4 regions of the Thiosocius teredinicola genome follow, and region 4 is predicted to be linked to each of the others. Evidence: predicted binding sites of a transcription regulator. Region 4 holds the regulator's gene; each other region holds the start of a gene.

Region 1 (3,391 bases), 630 kb from region 4:
TATTTTCACTTAGCGATTCAGCCTTCTTCAGAAAGCGTAACCGTTCACAGGACAAAGCGCAGAACAGCACGCAGTTGGAAGGAAAAACGAAACTTTTTCTTCTGCCTGGCTTTGTCTTAGCGCGTGGTTATTCCAACACGCATGTTACTTCGATAATTGTCCTGCCTTCGTTGTCGGTCCAGGCTTGCAATGCTCCGCGTAACGACGTCTCATCTGAAGCGCCTACGCCGATCTCGTGGCGCGATATCCAGATGGATTCATCTACGGTGTCGTGCTCATCATGCGGTCTTCCCTCGCTGCACGCTTGGCACAGTACTCTGTAGTTGGTAGTCCAGTCTTCAGCGATCATTCCGCGCTGTTCGAGTATTGCTTGCAACTCGTCTATGTCACTCTGTCCGTCGGCTTTGACGGTTACCTTGAATGTTTTGAGGGCCGAGCGTTCGAACAATTCGAGTACATTGAATACAGGTTTCTCGATCTCGCCGTGCATGCGGTAGCCAACCGGCGCACCGTCATGCAACACGATGTCGCCGGCAAAGTAGCCGGACTCCGGCAGCGGTACGTTCAATATTCTGGCTCTTGCCGGATCAATGCGTTGTGCCCAGACGACTTCAGCATTTCCATCCGGATTCAGCCTTACGGGGGTTAGCCCGAAATCACCTTCTATCGGTCCTTCTTCGTTGTCTATCGATATTCCAGCGTCCTTCCATGCCTTTCTTGCTGTGGCCCAATCTCTCAATGCGGTCGCGGCTATGGCCAGATTCCATAGGGCGCTTTCATCGTCCGGGTCCAGCTCATTCGCTGTCGCATTGAACGCGTACGACTTTTCCCAGTCGTTCCGATACTTGTAGATGAGCCCGATGTTGTAGTGGCTTTCCGCTTTCTCTGGAGCCAAAGCGATCGCTTTTTCGTATAGCACCAACGCTTCGTCGTCGTTTCCTGCGTCGCTGAGTATTTGCGCTTGCTTGTGCAGCGCTCGAGCTTTTCGTTTTTTAAAACTGAATATCGCCATTGGCTTACGAATGACTGCGTGTAGTAAGTAGAGAAAGGGTCAGGCCCCTCTGATCCCGAGTGCCTTGCTTTGGTCCTGTGCAGTGTGTCATCCGTCGTTGATGGATACAAAAAACCCCGCTGCCGCGGGGTTCCTTGCCACTAGCTTCAAGCCAGCTCTCAGGCGTCGCCGGCCTGCTTGCGTCTCCGGTAGTGACCGAATCCCGCAATACCCAGGCCCATCAGTGCGATCGTGCCTGGAACGGGTACACCGGTTCCTGTATCGCAGGGTGGTTGACTGCCGTCGTCGCAGGTTCCGAAGGTCACGCTGCCGATCGTAGAAGCGATCGCGGCATTGTCGAAGGCGTCGGATACGACGCCGTGGTAGGCAACGGGCGTCAAGACCTGGCCGTTTGGCTGAGTTCCCGCTGGCGCAAAGCTGGTCGTGGAATTGTCATTGACGCAAGGCGCCGTCGGGTCGTCGCGGCAGGGGTCCAGCCCGTTGATAGCCAGTGGTGAGGCGCTGTCGACCAATGCCTGGCTGGTGGGGTAGGTGCCAAAAAAGCCCTCGAATGGGTCGATGCCGATTAACGCGTTGATCTGGTTGATTCCGTCAACAAATACTCCCGACGGCTGCCCAGGCGAAGCGTGGTCAGTTCCGAGCACCAAACCGCCGCCACGCAGATCGAGCTGTGTGGCGTAGTTCTGAATCCATCCAGCCTCGGATGACATGCCATTGGCGTTCGTCCAGCCGGGTGCCGAGGAGATGATTCGGCCATCGACAATCAGGTTCTGGTCCGCGAGGCCCAGATACCAGTTGGCAATATTCTGATAGTTGGCAACCTGGTTTGCCGAGCTGTTGGGCCCCGTCACGAGGTCGTAGACCCAGACTTGTGAATAGCTGCTGAAGTCGGAAATAACCGTGGTGTTCAAGTCGACGTAATCGACGGTATTGCCGTCGGCGCTTAGAAAATTGACCAACGATTGACCGTCGGCGACGTAACTCGAGCTGCCTACGCGCCCGAAGAGAATGCTGGCAGCATTCGCCGACGATGCGGACAGCAAGCCGATTAAGAACAGTGATAAGCCGCGAGATTTATTCATTTTTCTTCGTACCGTGAAAGTCGTTTGTGATTTGAAGCGTTCTCCCGAGAAAACATCAAGGCAGTTTTTATGCCTGAGATTCGGGGTACGAGAAAAATTATTATATATTTCAGCGACTTGGCGTTTTCGCCAAAAGTGACCTGAAAAAGTATGTAAAGTTTTTCGACGTTTTCAGGTGATTTGCCGATGGGTTCGTACGCAGTACGTTGAAAGACCCGTTAGCTCCCGGGCCAGTTATTCGACGCAGGCCGTGCGGCCTGAGTGAGGGTAGAGAAGTCAGTAGGGATCAAAGATTCCGATCCTTTGATTTCCTTGATGTATTCATACGTGACATACAGGAACGATATCGATGTGTCTTTCACCCTGCATGGGGGGGCGCAAGGGGCATGCCTTGGTTGGCCAATGGCTCCTGTCTTCAACGATATGAAGCTGATATTTCTCGTTCAGTGAATCGGAGCTAAACCGCTCGACTTTCGAAAAATAGGGTTCATATCGATCGAAATAATCCATGCCGGGCGCTCGAACGTGATACTCCTCACTGGGGTTGGGCTCTGGATACTCGATAGTCCTTTCTGCCACCAAAGGCACAGGAAGAACCGCAACGCCATTTGGCTTCAGGATTCTGCGGATCTCAGAGATAGCCTTGATGTCGTCTGCAATGTGTTCCAGCACGTGAGAAGCAAACACGAAATCATATGTTTGATCTGCAAATGGAAGCTCCTGCAAGTCAACACGATGATCGACGCCTTTCATGGACAGGTCGGCTGTCTCGTATGTACCGAATCGCGCTGAGAAAAAGCCCCGGAAAAAAGGCTCCGGCGCAACGTGAAGCATGCTTAACGACGAATTGTCTCGTCCATCCAGTAAGCCTTTAACAACCACGAACTGGATTCGATGCCGTTCCAGCGAACCGCATGCTGGGCATTTGGCATGTTTTCGTAATCCAGTAGGAGGGTGAACATCCCGAAACGGGCCGCTGTAGTCACATACAGGGCAGGTAAACCTCTCTTTCTTGAGATTTCGAAGCAAGAACGGATAGCAACTGGCCTTGTTCTTCAATCTGCGCAGATAGAACTTAATACTCAAGACTATCTCCCGTCTGTTCGCCGTTGCACGCCGAATGAGCCGGCCCTTTCGGAGTGCTGTATGCACAACAGTCGTGCAGCCATCCGCAATGGGATTGCAGCTTGTCGGTCAAGAGATTCGTTGCGCTTGCGGCGGTGCAAGGGGGCTACCTCAATTTGTATCCTTCAAGTACTCAGCAAGATCATCCGTACGTTCTTTGGTTAGGCGCTCG
Region 2 (3,391 bases), 2.1 Mb from region 4:
CAGATCGAGCAGGGCAGTGGTTGCCAGCAAGTCCGACATGGTTTCGCGGGGTGCTGCTGGCGTGGCCAGCGGCGGTTCGACGATCTGTGTCACCGGCTCGTTCACCGCGGTGGTCAGAAAGCCGGGCTGCGACGCTGAATCTTCAGGCAGCTCGATCGTCAGCGGCGGCGGGATGCGTAGTGGGCGCGTTACGGTTTTCGGCTTCGCCGGTGCAGTCACCTTGGCAGGTTCGACCGGCACGGCCAGGCGCTTGTCGGGTTCGGTCTCGATCAACTCGGTTTGCATGATCGCGGTGTGCCCGAGCAGCACCACCATTACCACCAGGATGATGCTGAGTACGTCGACATAGGTGAGCAGCCAACTGGTTTCCGACTTCTCGGTATCCCAGGAGTACCAGTTGAGCGCGTCCAGCGGCGACTGGCCGTTGGACGGGATGGCTGCGTCGAAATGCGACATCAGGCGTGTGCCTTCGCCAGTTGCAGTTGCAGCGACACCTTCTGCATATCCTGCAGCGCGTTGAGTTCATCCATCATCTCGCGGATCAGCTCGGCGTGCTGGCGATCGAACAGCATCATGATGGCCTGCAGATGGGCCACGCGACGGTTGATCACGCGGCGGCCGCGTTGTTCGAGTTGGCTGGCAAGCGGCTTGAACACGAGGTTCGACAGCACCAGGCCGTACACGGTGGTCAGCATGGCGAATCCGGTGGCCGCACCGATACTGCCCAGGTCGCCCGAGCCCAGGCCGAACAGCATCTGCACCAGGCCGAGCAGGGTGCCGAGCATGCCGAATGCCGGCGCGTAGTTGCTCATGGCGCGCAACATGTCGACCGGGTGGCGCAGTTGGTCGCGCTCTTCGGCGATCTGGCGTTGCAGGGCCAGGCTGATTTGCTCGCGCGGAAAGCCGTCGAGCACGAGTTGGGTGCCGCGTCGCAGCACCGGTTCGGCAATCTTGCGGGCGGTGACCTCGGCCGGCCGGATTTCGCCGCGGCGGAAAGCATTTGCCGCATGGAAGAAGCGTTGCAGGCTTTGCTCGTCGTCGCCCAGGTCCTTCGGCTGGCGGCGAAAATCCACGACCAGTTGCCACAGCATCTTGATCGAGCTGCCCGAGTGGCTCATCAGCGCGGTCAACAATGTGCCGCCAAGAACCAGGAAAAAGCCCGAAACGATCGCGATCAGGCCGGAGCCGGGGGCAAAAACCTGAATGGCGACCGCGGTCAGCACGGCCAGCGAAAGCGCTTCAATGCGGTAACGTTCGAGCATGGTGAATCTCCGTCATCGTTCTCTCTGAGCGGAATTCAGCAAGATGCAGGCCAAGCGCTTCGGCGACTGCGGGTGAGTGGCGAGGAACGGGATTCGGGTTGTGCGCGTCGGATCAATCGGTGCGACGAAACTTGCCCGATAGCAGCACGTAGACCGCCCCGGTGCCGCCGTCCCAGCGCGGTGCGGTGGCGAACGCCAGCACGTCTTCGCGCTGCCGCAGCCACTGGTTGGTTTTCTGCTTGAGTACGGGCTGCTGGCCGGATCCGCGACCTTTGCCGTGGATGATGCGCACGCAACGTCGACCGATGTCGCGGTGGTAGTTCAGAAACCGCACCAGGGCCGGCTTGGCCTCGTGCACGCGCAGCCCGTGCAGATCGAGCGTGCCTTCGGGTTCGATCACGCCGCGCTGCAGGTCGCGGAACAGGCGGTTCTGGATGCCCGGGCGGCGGAACTCGAGGAACTCGCCGGTTTCGATCGCCAGGTCGGCGAGTTCGTCTTCCTGTTCGTCGCCCACCGGCAGGTTGAGCGGCTCGGGGCGACGTTTCTTACGGTACGGCTCGACCTGCTCCGGCGTGATCGGCTCAACGTCGCCCATCGCGGTCTGAAACAGGTCGCTGTCGTCGTTTTCGGGGGTGTCAGGTGGATCGCCCATGCTGTCGATTGAAACGGGTTCCCAACCATAGATCAAGGTGAGGCGGTGCACGGTTTGCAGTATCATCGGCGGCTTCAAGACCGGCCCGCAGTTGGGGGCGGTGCACAACTAGGACGGCATGCGAATTCTCCTCAGTAACGACGACGGCTATCAGGCACCGGGCCTGAAGGCACTGCACGATGTGATGGCGACGATCGCCGACACGGTGGTGGTCGCGCCGGACCGCGACCGCAGCGGTGCGAGCAACTCGCTGACGCTGGAGATACCGATTCGTGCTGCGACCGCGGAGAACGGTTTTATCCGGGTCGACGGCACGCCGACCGACTGCGTGCACCTGGCGATTACCGGATTGCTCGAACAGGAGCCGGACATGGTCGTCTCCGGCATCAATGCCGGCGCCAACATGGGTGACGACGTGCTCTACTCGGGTACCGTGGCGGCCGCGACCGAGGGACGGTTTCTGGGATATCCGGCGATCGCCGTGTCGATGTCGTCGCACACGCCGCAGCATTTCGATACCGGCGCTCGCGTGGCCGCCATGCTGGTGAAGCGTTTGTGCGAGCAGCCGATCGCGTCGGATTCGATTCTGAACGTGAACGTACCCGATATCCCGTTCGATCAGTTGCAGGGATATGCAGCGACCCGTCTGGGGCACCGCCACAAGGCAGAGCCGGTGGTGAAATCCGAAGACCCGCGCGGGCGACCGATCTACTGGGTGGGCCCAGCCGGCGCAGAGCAGGATGCCGGTCCCGGCACCGACTTCTACGCGGTGAGAAACGGCTTTGTCTCGATCACTCCCTTGCAGGTGGATCTGACCCGACACCAGGCGCTACCGGATCTTGCCGCCTGGTTGGAGGCCGGCGTATGACGCCGCTGAATCAAGGCATCGGCATGACTTCGCAACGCACGCGCGAGCGTCTGATTCAGCGTCTGCGCGACGAGGGTGTGCGCGATACGCGTGTGCTCGACAGCATGCGCAACACGCCGCGTCACATGTTCGTCGACGAAGCGCTGGCCAGTCGTGCCTACGAAGACACGGCGCTGCCGATCGGCAACGGCCAGACAATCTCGCAACCCTACATCGTCGCGCGTATGACCGAGGCGCTGATCGCCGAAGGACCGCTGGAAAACATTCTCGAAGTGGGCACCGGGTCCGGATATCAGACTGCCGTGTTGGCACCCTTGGTGCGCCGCGTCTACACCGTCGAGCGCATCAAGGTACTGCTCGATCAGGCGCGGCGGCGTTTTCAGGCACTGAAGATTCGTAACATCGTGACCAAACACACCGACGGCGGAATGGGGCTGCCCGAGTACGCGCCGTTCGACGGCATTATCGTGACCGCAGCACCGGAAGGGATACCGCTCGCCTTGGTCGAACAGCTGCGTCCCGGCGGACGCATGGTGTTGCCGATCGGTTTGCGCGATCAGCAGGCCCTGGTGCGTGTGCATCGCACCGATGACGGCTACGAGCATGAGA
Region 3 (3,391 bases), 1.1 Mb from region 4:
CCTACGACGCGATGTTGCTCGACGTGGCGGCGAAAGACGAGGTCGAGAGGGTCTCGGCGCTCGGCTATGCCCTGGGTTACCTCGGGGGCGGGCTGCTGTTCACGGTCAATGTGCTGATGGTGTTGTATCCGCAAAGCTTTGGCCTGGCCGATAAGGCCGAGTCGGTACGCCTGGCCTTTCTGATGGTGGCGATCTGGTGGGCGGTGTTCTCCCTGCCTGTCATGTTGTATGTCCATGAGCAGGGTCATGCTACGACACGCGACGGCAGGGGATTGCGCCAGGCCTGGGCAGAGTTGGTCGCGACCTGGCGATTGCTGCGTAGCCTGCCGATGGCGTTCACCTTCCTGCTGGCCTATTGGTGCTATATCGATGGCGTCGACACGATTGTGCGCATGGCAGTCGATTACGGCATGTCGCTGGGCTTCGCCGCCGAGGGCCTGCTGACCGCGCTGTTGATCACGCAATTCGTCGGTTTTCCCGCGGCGCTGGTTTTTGGGCGCATCGGTGACCGCATCGGCGCCAAGCATGCGATCTGGCTGGCTCTGGTGGTCTATGTGATCGTCGTGTTCTGGGCATCGCAGATGCGCGCCGAGTGGGAGTTCTACGGCCTGGCCGTGGTCATCGGCCTGGTGCAGGGCGGTATCCAGGCGATGAGCCGGGCACTGTACGCGCGCCTAATCCCTACGGAACATGCCGGGCGTTTGTTCGGTCTGTACAACATGATGGGTAAGTTCGCTGCGGTGGTCGGCCCGCTGCTGGTCGGTTGGGTCGCCGTGCTGAGCGACAGCGCCCGCATGGGTATATTGAGCGTGCTGTTGCTGTTCGTGGCAGGCGGCTGGCTGTTGGGCCGGGTGGATGTCCGGGCAGGCCAACGTGCGGCGGCCGAATGGGAAGGTTGAATGGGAAGGTTGAATGGTCTATCTGCTGATCATCGTCGCAGTTGTTGCCATGGTCTATCTACCGCAGTTCTGGGTGCAGCGGGTCATGGCGCGTTACCACCGTGAGCCGGAGAGCAACTTTCCCGGCACCGGCGGCGAGTTCGCGCGCCATCTGCTCGCACGACTCGGTCTCGACGGGGTAGACGTCGAACGCACCGACGCCGGCGATCACTACGATCCGCAGGCCAGATGCGTACGCCTTACCCCAGACAAGTTCGACGGCAAGACGTTGACCTCGATCACGGTTGCCGCGCACGAGTGCGGTCATGCGATGCAGCACGCCGCCGATGAGCCGATGTTTCAATTGCGTTCGCGCCTGGCGATGGCCTCCATCTGGGCGACCCGGCTTGGCTCGATGATGTTGTTTGCCGCCCCCTTGCTCGGCCTGGCGACAAGGGCGCCTTCGCCGGTGCTGATTTCGCTGGCCGGCGGGTTCCTGGTGTTGGGTTTCGGTGTGCTGGTGCAGTTCGTGACCCTGCCGGTGGAGATCGATGCCTCGTTCGGCAAGGCGATGCCGATTCTCGAGGCCGGCTATCTGCACCCCGACCAGGTGCCGGCCGCACGCGACATCCTGCGTGCCGCCGCTTGGACCTACGTCGCCGCCTCGCTCGCCAGCCTGCTCAATTTCTGGCGCTGGCTCGCCGTTCTGCGGCGCTGAGCCGCCCCGCGCCGACATCGGCATCCCCACCGTCCCGTCGGTAACCCCGATGCCTCGATCGGCGGCCCGCCGGCTGCCAATTTTTTAGCCCGTGCAATCCCCGCTGATTCGTCAAATGCCTGACGTTCAATCAAGTGCAAATTTTAAGTAATTGAAAAATAGGGATAAAAAATTCGCGTTGGCAGTGGCACAGCGTTTGCAGTCCTCCGCTGCAAACGGTTCTGTGCGTCAACAATCGCTATCGAGGACGGATTCGCACCCATGGCAGACGAAAAAGATATCGCCGGTGAAGAGCAGGCCCCCGGCGGCAAAAAGAAGCTGATCATCATCATCGCCGCGGTCGTCGTACTGCTGCTCGTCGGTGGTGGTGCAGCGTTCTTTCTGCTGGGCGGCGAAGAAGAGGGCGAGGAGACCGCCGCTACCGAGGAGGCAGGGGAGGCGCCGGCCGCTGAAGAGGGTCCGGCCCTGTACCACAAGCTCGATCCGCCGTTCATCGTCAATCTGCCGTCGGGCGGTCATGCCGGCATGTTGCAGGTCGCGATCGAGATTCGAACCCATCACCAGAGCGTGGTCGACACCCTGACCACCAACGACCCGATGATCCGCCACAACCTGCTCAACCTGCTCGAGGAACAGCAGGCCGACGTCTTGCTGACACCCGAAGGTGTCACGGCGTTGCAGGAAGCGGTTCAGACGAATCTCGGCGAACAGCTCAAAGAACTGAACGAGCCCGGCGAGATCAAGGGCGTGTACTTCACCCGTTTCGTGATGCAGTAATCATGGCTGGCTCAGATCTTCTTTCACAAGACGAAATCGATGCGCTGTTACACGGCGTCGATAGCGGCGGCGTCGAAACCGGCACGGACGAGGGCCTGGAGCCGGGCGAGGCGCGGGGTTATGACTTCGCCAGCCAGGACCGCATCGTTCGCGGTCGTCTGCCGACGCTGGAGATGATCAACGAACGTTTCGCGCGCTATTTCAGAACCAGCCTGTTCAACATGTTGCGTCGCAGTGCGGATATCTCGGTATCCGGCGTGCAGATGCTGAAGTTCTCCGAATTCGTGCACAGTCTGTTCGTACCGACCAGCCTGAACGTAACGAAGGTATCGCCACTGCGCGGCAAGTCGCTGTTCGTGCTCGACCCCAAGCTGGTGTTCAGCGTGGTTGACAGCTTCTTCGGCGGCACCGGGCGTTTTCATACCAAGATCGAGGGTCGTGATTTCACCCCGACCGAATTGCGCGTGGTGCAGATCCTGCTGGGCATGGCCTATGGCGATCTGAAACTGGCGTGGCAGCCGGTGCTCGATATCACCTTCGAGTACGTCAATTCCGAGGTCAATCCGCAGTTCGCCAACATCGTGTCGCCGTCGGAGGTTGTTGTGGTGACCACCTTCAACGTCGACCTCGAATCGGGCGGCGGTGATTTCTATATCTGCCTGCCGTACTCGATGCTCGAACCGATCCGCGACCTGCTCGATGCGGGCGTGCAGAGTGACCGTGGCGAGACCGACGAACGTTGGGAGCTGGCGATGCGCGAAGAGGTCATGAACGCCAGCATCGAGATCGCCAGTGTGTTCGGCGAAGCGACCCTGGCGCTGCGCGATATCGCCGCGCTGGAAGTCGGCGACATCATTCCTCTCGACGTGCCCGATCTACACGAAGTAACCGCCGAGAGCCTGCCGATATTCCGCGGCTCGCTCGGCGTACACAACAACAGTTACTCGATAAAGATCGCCGAATGGATCGAACGCAGCAGCTCGCGCAAGTTGCACGAGTTGCTGAGCCAGACAAAGAA
Region 4 (3,391 bases):
CGCCGAGCGGCGAGCGCATCAGTGCCACACCCGCCTCGTCGGCCATGGCCGCCAGTTCCGGAAGACCTTCCACGCGGTCGACCAGCATGACCAGGGCCGGTCGCTCGGCGAACAACTGTTGCAGTGCCTGCTGCCGGTTCGGCGAATACAGGCTGTTGAGATAGCGTTCTTCAGCCGGTCCGATGACCTGGACGCGGTTGGGGTGGATGTAGTTCAGCGGGCCGGCGATGATGCCGGTGCCGGCGTCGCTGCTCGACGACAGAATGGTGCTGTCGGCGCCGGAGTGGCCGGCCAGCCATTCGAGTTGCAATCGTTCCTGGAGTGCTTCGTAAAGGTCGCGGACGCGAATGCTATGCGGCATGGGAGCTGGAGTGGCCGGTCAGGATAGCGATCGCTTCCTTCGCCTCTGCCTCGCGCAGTCTCGCGCGTAGCTCTTCTTCGTTGAACATCGCCGCCAGGCGGGCGAGCAGCTGAAGGTGTTCTTCGTTGGCGTCTTCCGGTACCAGCAGGGCGAACACCAGGTCGACCGGCTGGCCGTCCAGCGCATCGAATTCGATAGGGGTTTCCAGGCGCAGGAATGCGCCGCGCGTGTCGCTGATGCCGGGCATGCGGGCGTGCGGCAAGGCCACACCTCCCGCAAGCCCGGTGCTGCCCAGGCGCTCACGTTCGAGCAGGCGTTCGAAAATCTGCTCCGCCGTCGGCTCGTCGGTATCCCGTGCGAGCAGGCGTGCCGCCTGCTCGAGGATGCGTTTTTTGCTCGATGCCGGGTCAGCGATGCTGACGCTGCCCGACGTGAGGATGCCTTTAGGTAGCATGGTGAGACCGGATCAGTTCATCCCGCCGCTTCGACGGACGCATCTTTGTGTCCGTTGCCACGGTGGCTCTTGATCTTTTCTTTGTGGCGGATGACCTGACGATCCAGTTTGTCGACAAGCGAGTCGATGGCAGCGTACATGTCTTCGTGAGTGGAATCCGCAAAGACGTCGGCACCGGCGATATGCACGGTGGCTTCGGCCTTCTTGGTGAGTTTTTCAACACTCAGGATGACGTGTACGTTGGTGACGTGGTCGAAGTGACGCTCGAGTCGGGCGATCTTCTCGTCAACGTAGGCACGCATCGAGTCGGTGATGTCGACATGGTGACCGGTCAGGTTGACTTGCATCGATTTTCTCCTTGCATTTCAGCGCTTTCGATCAAGCTAAGCGCTTGCGTTCGTTCGACGGCGGGATCGCCATCGATTCACGATACTTGGCAACAGTGCGGCGGGCGACGTTGATCCCCTGATCAGCGAGGATGGCCGCGATCTTGTTGTCGGAAAGGGGTTTGTTGGGTTTCTCCGCACCGATCAGCTTTTTGATCAGCGCGCGAATGGCCGTGGCCGAGGCCTCGCCACCGCTGGCGGTGCTCACGTGGCTGGAGAAGAAGTATTTGAACTCGAAGGTGCCCCGTGGGGTGTGCATGTATTTCTGGGTGGTTACCCGTGAAATGGTTGATTCATGCATCTCCAACGCCTCGGCGATATCCCGCAACACGAGCGGTTTCATGGCCTCTTCTCCATATTCGAAGAAATTGCGTTGAAAGTCGACTATCCGTGTCGCAACTCGCAGCAGCGTATCGTTGCGGCTCTGCAGGCTCTTGATGAACCAGCGGGCCTCCTGCAGGTGGTTTTTCAGCGTGACGTTGTCGGCGCTGTTGTCCGCCCGCCTGATCATGTTCGCATACTCGGCGTTGACGCGTAACCGGGGGGCTGCATCCGGGTTGAGTTCGACCCGCCACTGGTTGTTACGTTTGTACACGAACACATCGGGCTCGACGTAGGTCGGCGGCTGGCTGGCAACGCTGGTACCCGGGCGCGGGTTGAGCGAGCGGATCAGGTGGATGACCGACATCAGGTCGTCGCTCTCCAGCTTGAGCTTGCGCTTCATCTGCGCCTCGTCCTGCGCCGCGAGCAGGTCGAAGTGCTCGCCGATCAGGAACAGCGCGCGCTCGCGCCACTCGAAGTCTTCGGGCAGCTGGCGCAGTTGAATGAACAGGCATTCACGCAGGTCGCGTGCCGCAATGCCAGGCGGATCAAAGGCCTGCACGCGGTGCAGCACGGCCTCGACCTCTTCGGTCTCGATATCCGGATCATCCATGCTGGTGACGATGTCTTCGATCGGCGTGGTCAGGTAGCCGTCTTCGGAGATGCCGTCGATGATCGCCTCGGCAATCGCCAGGTCGGTCGGGCTGAACGGCGTCAGCTGCATCTGCCAGATCAGGTGGTCCTGCAGAGATTCGCCGCTGCTTTGTTGATTCAGGAAGTCCTGGCTTTCGTCGCTGCTGGCGGCGCTGCCGGGAGAGGCGGGTGTGACGCTGTCGTAGATGTCATCCCACACGGTATCGACCGGCAGTTCATCCGGCATGGCCTCGGATTCGATCTTGACCTCGCTTTCGTTGTTCGGGTCGTTGCGCGAATCGTCGTTGTTGTTCTGGGTGCTTGCATTCTCACCGTCGTTCTCGCTCTTTTTGCGCTCGCTGTCGGCTTCGTCGCGACGCGTACCTTCCTCTTCGGTTTCGAGCATCAGGTTGGAGTCGAGGGCTTCCTGGATCTCCTGTTTGAGATCGAGCGTCGACAGCTGCAGCAGCTTGATTGCCTGCTGCAGTTGCGGCGTCATCGTCAGGTGTTGACCCAGTCGAAGCTGGATGGTGGGCTTCATTCGGCTACTATCTGGTATGAAATTTGATCGGACTCCCAATGCCATTCTAGCGCAACTGCGCGCGAGTCGAACCCGCTGTGCAGACCGGCGTTCCCGACTTTGGCGAGGCGCAGTATTTGGCGATGTTGCTGCGCAGCAATCATACGCCTAATCACAGCCGGAAGTTCTCGCCGAGATAGACTGCGCGGACTTGCGGGTTCTCGAGAATCTCCTTCGGCGCACCGAGTGCGAGCACGCTGCCTTCACTGATGATGTAGGCGCGCTGACAGATCCCAAGGGTCTCGCGGACATTGTGATCGGTGATCAGTACACCGATCCCGCGTTCGGCCAGTTGACCGACAATGCGCTGGATATCCATGACTGATATGGGGTCAATGCCGGCGAATGGCTCGTCGAGCAGGATGAAGCGCGGCTGTACCGCCAGAGCCCGGGCGATCTCCAGGCGCCGGCGTTCACCGCCCGACAGGCTGATCGCCATGTTGTCGCGCAGGTGACTGATACCGAACTCGCGCAGCAGGTCGTCGCACATCTGCTCGCGCTGGCCGCGATCGAGGTCGTCGCGCGTCTCGAGGATCGCGATGATGTTCTGCGCCACCGTGAGTCGGCGGAAGATCGACGGTTCCTGCGCCAGGTAACCCAGGCCGAGACGGGCACGCGCATGCATCGGTTTGTCGGTGAGGTCGTGCTCGCCGAGC

The links. The regulator sigma-54, encoded in region 4, starts transcription at its own class of promoters, with help from an activator protein. The targets are predictions, from matches to a motif close to TGGCANGNTNCNTGCTT.
Region 1: B1781_RS20820 (PEP-CTERM sorting domain-containing protein) is a predicted target of sigma-54. The motif match lies at 2,153-2,169, and genes of this name have one in related genera.
Region 2: B1781_RS13880 (motility protein A) is a predicted target of sigma-54. The motif match lies at 1,299-1,315, and genes of this name have one in related genera.
Region 3: B1781_RS06775 (flagellar basal body-associated FliL family protein) is a predicted target of sigma-54. The motif match lies at 1,782-1,798, and genes of this name have one in related genera.

The regions. Positions count from the first base shown of each region.
Region 1 is NZ_CP019936.1:4,405,533-4,408,923, reverse strand. It holds gene B1781_RS20825 (tetratricopeptide repeat protein) at 128-1,012, opposite strand; gene B1781_RS20820 (PEP-CTERM sorting domain-containing protein) at 1,171-2,094, opposite strand; gene B1781_RS20815 (class I SAM-dependent methyltransferase) at 2,416-3,180, opposite strand; gene B1781_RS20810 (lysozyme inhibitor LprI family protein) at 3,331-3,391, opposite strand, start outside.
Region 2 is NZ_CP019936.1:2,908,836-2,912,226, reverse strand. It holds gene B1781_RS13885 (OmpA family protein) at 1-456, opposite strand, end outside; gene B1781_RS13880 (motility protein A) at 456-1,262, opposite strand; gene B1781_RS13875 (Smr/MutS family protein) at 1,375-1,980, opposite strand; gene surE (5'/3'-nucleotidase SurE) at 2,033-2,782, shown strand; gene B1781_RS13865 (protein-L-isoaspartate(D-aspartate) O-methyltransferase) at 2,779-3,391, shown strand, end outside.
Region 3 is NZ_CP019936.1:1,382,350-1,385,740, forward strand. It holds gene B1781_RS06765 (MFS transporter) at 1-899, shown strand, start outside; gene B1781_RS06770 (zinc metallopeptidase) at 913-1,596, shown strand; gene B1781_RS06775 (flagellar basal body-associated FliL family protein) at 1,858-2,373, shown strand; gene fliM (flagellar motor switch protein FliM) at 2,376-3,391, shown strand, end outside.
Region 4 is NZ_CP019936.1:242,654-246,044, forward strand. It holds gene hprK (HPr(Ser) kinase/phosphatase) at 1-361, opposite strand, end outside; gene ptsN (PTS IIA-like nitrogen regulatory protein PtsN) at 351-815, opposite strand; gene hpf (ribosome hibernation-promoting factor, HPF/YfiA family) at 833-1,162, opposite strand; gene B1781_RS01115 (RNA polymerase factor sigma-54) at 1,194-2,696, opposite strand; gene lptB (LPS export ABC transporter ATP-binding protein) at 2,848-3,391, opposite strand, start outside.